Regions from separate parts of the Butyricicoccus sp. AF18-9LB genome, predicted to be linked through region 2. Evidence: riboswitches for the same ligand, from Rfam matches in the RefSeq annotation. Region 2 holds a riboswitch; the other holds the start of a gene.
The links. A riboswitch is a leader RNA that binds a small molecule or an ion and turns the genes downstream of it on or off. The one in region 2 is predicted to bind FMN.
Positions count from the first base shown of each region.

Region 1: another riboswitch for FMN. It lies ahead of PGY33_RS06975 (ECF transporter S component); the one in region 2 lies ahead of ribD (bifunctional diaminohydroxyphosphoribosylaminopyrimidine deaminase/5-amino-6-(5-phosphoribosylamino)uracil reductase RibD).

Region 1 is NZ_JAQCWA010000008.1:89,911-92,377, forward strand. Features, by position in the region: partial or broken gene PGY33_RS06970 (IS256 family transposase) at 1-871, shown strand, start outside; gene PGY33_RS06975 (ECF transporter S component) at 1,082-1,693, opposite strand; FMN riboswitch at 1,784-1,915, opposite strand; gene argF (ornithine carbamoyltransferase) at 2,025-2,467, opposite strand, start outside.
Region 2 is NZ_JAQCWA010000001.1:219,471-221,937, reverse strand. Features, by position in the region: gene PGY33_RS00945 (riboflavin synthase) at 1-138, opposite strand, end outside; gene ribD (bifunctional diaminohydroxyphosphoribosylaminopyrimidine deaminase/5-amino-6-(5-phosphoribosylamino)uracil reductase RibD) at 138-1,223, opposite strand; FMN riboswitch at 1,396-1,522, opposite strand; gene PGY33_RS00935 (PD-(D/E)XK nuclease family protein) at 1,811-2,467, shown strand, end outside.

The DNA of each region.
Region 1 (2,467 bases), on a different contig from region 2:
CAGGCGTGTTTCCGTGCACCGGGTAGAGGACATCACCGAGGCGCTGTGGATCAGCAAGGTCTCGCCCGCCATCATCAGTGAACCGAACAAGAAAGCCTACGTCCATATCGAGGACTGGCGCAACCGCCCGTTACAGGGCGGGCGCTATCCGTATGTCTACGTGGACGGCATCTATCTGCACCGCAACTGGGGCGGAGAGTATGAAAATGTAGCCATTTGGGTGGCAATCGCCGTGAATGATGACGGTTTCCATGAGGTTTTAGGCGCCGCTGAGGGAATGAAAGAGGACAAGACCAGATAAGCCAGCTTCTTTCAGTGGCTCCGCGGACACGGCTTGGACGGCGTAAAATTCATCGTCGGCGGCAAGTGCATGGGGATGCTGGAGGCCGTGGGCAAGGTGTTCCCGGACGCCAAATACCCGCGCTGCACGGTGCATTTCTACCGCAATGTTTTCTCTGTTGTGCCTAAATCCAAGGTCAAAATTGTGGCAAAAATGCTTAAGGCGATCCACGCGCAGGAGAGCAAAAAGGCGTCCCGCGACAAGGCTAAAGCAGTCGTCGCCGAACTGCGCGCCATGAAGCTGAAGGAGGCTGCCAAGAAGGTCGAGGACGGTATCAAGGAAACGCTGACCTACTGCGATTTTCCCAGCGGGCACTGGACGCGCATCCGTACCAACAACGTGATTGAGCGGCTGAATCGAGAGATCCGCCGCAGAACCCGTGTGGTGGGAACATTCCCTGACGGCAACTCTGCTCTGATGCTGGTCTGCGCCCGGCTTCGCCATGTAGTGGGCACGCAGTGGGGCAGCAAAAAATATATGAACATGAAGCACTTGGAGACGGCGCTGGACGACGCCTTCATTGCCGGCTGACTTCATTCAGCCGGAGAATCTGCAAACAATTTTGCGCACAAATCTTGACGGGACCGAGTCTATTAGATGCACGCATGTGATATAATCTTGGCCACGCATTTTGTCAATTCGTATACAGATCTTTGGCGAAATCATAGATGTTGCCGCACTGTTTGCGATTATTGAACAAAAAGTGCTCTCCGTTTGCTGGAGAGCACCTTCGTTTTTTACTTAGCCGACACGCTGTCTGGAGTGGTGCAATTCGATCTGCTTGGACTTGATGAACACGCTCAGCTTCTTGTAGGCAAGCATGGTAATCGCAGTCAGGATTGCGCCTTTGATGAGATTGAACGGCAGAACGCCGAGCAGCAGATAGCCCTGCATGCCGGTCACATACGGGTTGATCGCGTTGCATGCATCAAAGATAGCCTGCAGCGGCATAACCTGCGAATAAAACGGAATGATAAGAAAATAGTTGGTCAGCATGCCGACACAGGCCATAGCGACCGATCCGGCTGCACAGCCGAGGACAGCCATCTTGCGGCTCTTGTGACCGCGGTACAGCAGCACGGCGATAACAATGAGCGTGGAAAGCATCAGGAAATCTGCGACCTCACCGGAGCCGCCGGTCTGGGTCTGGGTCAGATGAATAATGTCCTTGATGCCGATCATCGTGATCGCCGGAGCGATGCCGAAAATAAACGCACCGATGAGCACGACCGCGCCGGACAGATCCACCTTGAGGAACGGCGGCATGAACGGAATCGGGAATTCAAAGTACATCAGTACGGTTGCGATAGCCGCAAAAATTGCGGTGTAGGTGATTTTGCTGGTTTTTGTCATTGCTGTTTTTTCTCCCTTTCAGGAGTCCTGTTCCATAAATAAAACAAGCCCCTGGATTGCTCCAGAGGCATACAGACGTAGCGATAGGTACATCTGTTTCTCTCATCCGGACTATAACCGTCGGTTGGGATTCTAACCCATCATGCCTTGCGGCTCGCAGACTATCAGGCTCGAAGCCTGTATACTGCCGGTGGAGACTTTCACTCCGCCCTGAAACAGAACTAATTTATTTATACTGCTATTATAGTCGCCAGTAAAGGACTTGTCAACACTTCAGCAAGAAAAAACAAAAAAGCCGCCTTCCCTTGCGAAAGCGGCTTTTTATCAGAAATCAGTCTTCCTTGCTGCTCATCAGAGTAACCATAACGGCCTTCTGTGCGTGCAGGCGGTTTTCTGCTTCCTCGAAAATTTCGTTTGCGTGCTCCTCGAACACCTTGGTGGTGATCTCCTGCTCACGGTAGGCCGGCAGGCAGTGCTGCACCATGCAGCCCGGCTTTGCAGCAGCCAGCAGCTCATCATTGACCTGATAGCCCTGGAATGCCTTCATGCGGACTTCCTTCTCGGCTTCCTGACCCATGGACGCCCATGTATCAGTGATAACAACGTCTGCGTTCTCAGCAGCCTTCATCGGGTCATCGGTGATGAAGAAGTTCGGATTCGGCTCTGCGAATGCCATAACCTCAGCGTCCGGACGGTAGTCCACCGGCGTTGCGACGGAAACCTTCATGCCGGTCTTGAGGCCGCCGACGATCAGCGAGTTTGCCATGTTGTTGC
Region 2 (2,467 bases):
TACGCCGTTCGTGGCAATGCTGTCGCCGATTTTTGTATTTTCGAGCACGGTATCCGCCGCAATCGTCAGCCGAGCGCCTTTTGCACCGCGCTCAATGCGCCGCACCGTACCGATTTCTTCGATAAGTCCAGTAAACATTACAATCTCCCTTCAATCAGGAAATCTTCGTCCATCGGCATGCAGGTCACGTCCTTCAGCGGAAGCGCCTGCACCATCTTGTCAAATCCCAGACCTCCGACCGGACTTTTCGCGCCTGCACCGCCGATGATTTTCGGGGCAATGTACGCCTGCACGCGGTGTACCACACCGGCCTCCAGCGCGGAGAACGCAAGTGCCGAGCCGCCTTCAAGCAATATGCCGTCGATGCCGAGTGCGCCGAGCTGGCGCATCAGGTCGGCAAGGTCTACGCGCTCGTTTTTCGTTTTGCATTCGAGAATGTGTACACCGTGCCGTTCCAGTTCAGCGGTGCGCTCATTTCGACCGACAACCGCGATATAGGTCGGGATTTTGTTCGCCGTCTGTACGATTCTGCTGTCGATCGGCGTTCTTGCGCGGCTGTCGCAGATTACGCGGATCGGATCGCGCCCGCCGTCAATGCGGCAGGTGAGCAGCGGATCGTCCTCAAGCACGGTGCCGATGCCGACCATGATGGCGGGCAGCCGGTTGCGCGTTTCGTGCACATGACGGCGGGCGGTCTCGCCGGTAACCCAGCGGCTGTCGCCGGTGTGCGCGGCGATTTTGCCGTCCAGCGTCATCGCGTACTTGAGCGTCACAAACGGCGTTTTGTGCGTGATGTAGTGAAAGAAAACTTCATTCACGCGGCGGCATTCGTCCTCGCACACGCCGGTCTCGACTTCGATGCCTGCGTCGCGCAGGATCTGTGCGCCTTTGCCGGCTACCAGCGGATTGGGGTCCAGACAGCCGACGAACACGCGGCCGATCTTGTGCTCGATGACTGCATCTGTGCACGGCGGCGTGCGTCCCCAGTGGCAGCACGGCTCAAGCGTGACGTAAAGGTCTGCGCCGGTGCAGTCCTCGGTGCAGTGCGCGAACGCATTGCGCTCAGCATGCAGGCCGCCGATGTGCTCGTGCCAGCCTTCACCGATGATTTTTCCGTCCTTGACGATGACGCAGCCGACCATCGGATTCGGATTGACGTGACCGGCTCCGCGCTGGGCCAGCGCCAACGCCTGACGCATATATTCCTGTTTTTGCTCCTGCATAGAATCACCTGATATAATAATTCTGTAGAAAATTTCACGATAGTTTGGCGACAGCCAAAAAAACGTCCCAAAGACAGAATCTTCGGGACGCTGAAAAAAGCATTGTGAAAATAAAAAGTCTGAAACACCGAATCGGCATTTCAGAACAGCAAACAAACGGAAAATCTTTCCGTGCATTCTTCTTTTATCCAGACTATACTGTCGGCCTCGGAATTTCACCGAATCATGCTTCCGCCGAATGGCATCCGCTCGCGGGCTGTACCGCCGGTAGGGAATTGCACCCTGCCCTGAAGAATCAAATATTTGGTTTTGCGGGGCAGAGCCTTTATTGTTCCGCCTGAGGAAAGTATAGTCCCAAGCGGAGAAAAATGCAAGAGTTTTTTGAAAAAATAATTTTACAGAATATGTGAATGCAAACAAAGCACCGCAAAAGTTCGAAAAAGACTGGAAAATACGCAGATAACGCACAAAAAATATAAAATGACCATACGGTTGTTATTGGTAATTTTCCGTTTTCCATTACCAATTTTCAATTTGCTCCGGTTGTGCTATAATCAAATAGCTATGAAATGAAAGGAGAGTGTGCCATGCGGATCTGGACCGGACGAGCGGGGAGCGGCAAGACAACGGCCATCCTGCGGGAGATCGCGGCGCTGAGTGAAAAGGGAGAGGGACGGCAGATTCTGCTCGTGCCCGAGCTGAACTCGCACCTGATGGAGCGGCGACTTGCTGCAGCCACGCACAACCACGGCGCACGCACGGCCGAGGTGCTGACGTTCTCACGATTGGCTGACCGTGTGTTCTCTGAGGTCGGCGGACTGGCACAGCAGATGCTGACGCCGGCAGGTCAGCTTTTGACCTTGCAGGAGGCGGCACGCCGTGTGCAGGGCGGGCTGAGTGCGTGGAAGGGTCTGGCAGACAAGCCGGAGCTGCTGCAGGAGGCGCTGCGGCTGATCGACGAGTGCAAAACCTGTGCGGTCGCGCCGGAGACGCTGTTTGCGGCTGCCGAGGAGAGTGAGGACGCGGTACTTGCAGAAAAATTGTCCGATCTTGCACAGATTTTAACAGCTTATGAGCGTCTGTGCGAGGAGTCCCTGCCCGACCCGAGAGACCGTCTGACACATTTGCGCGACCGCCTGGCAGAAAGCCACACGCTGGACGGTGCAGCGGTCTATCTGGATGGTTTTCTCGGCTTTACCGTGCAGGAAAGTGCAGTGGTCGATGCCATGCTGGCAGCGGGTGTG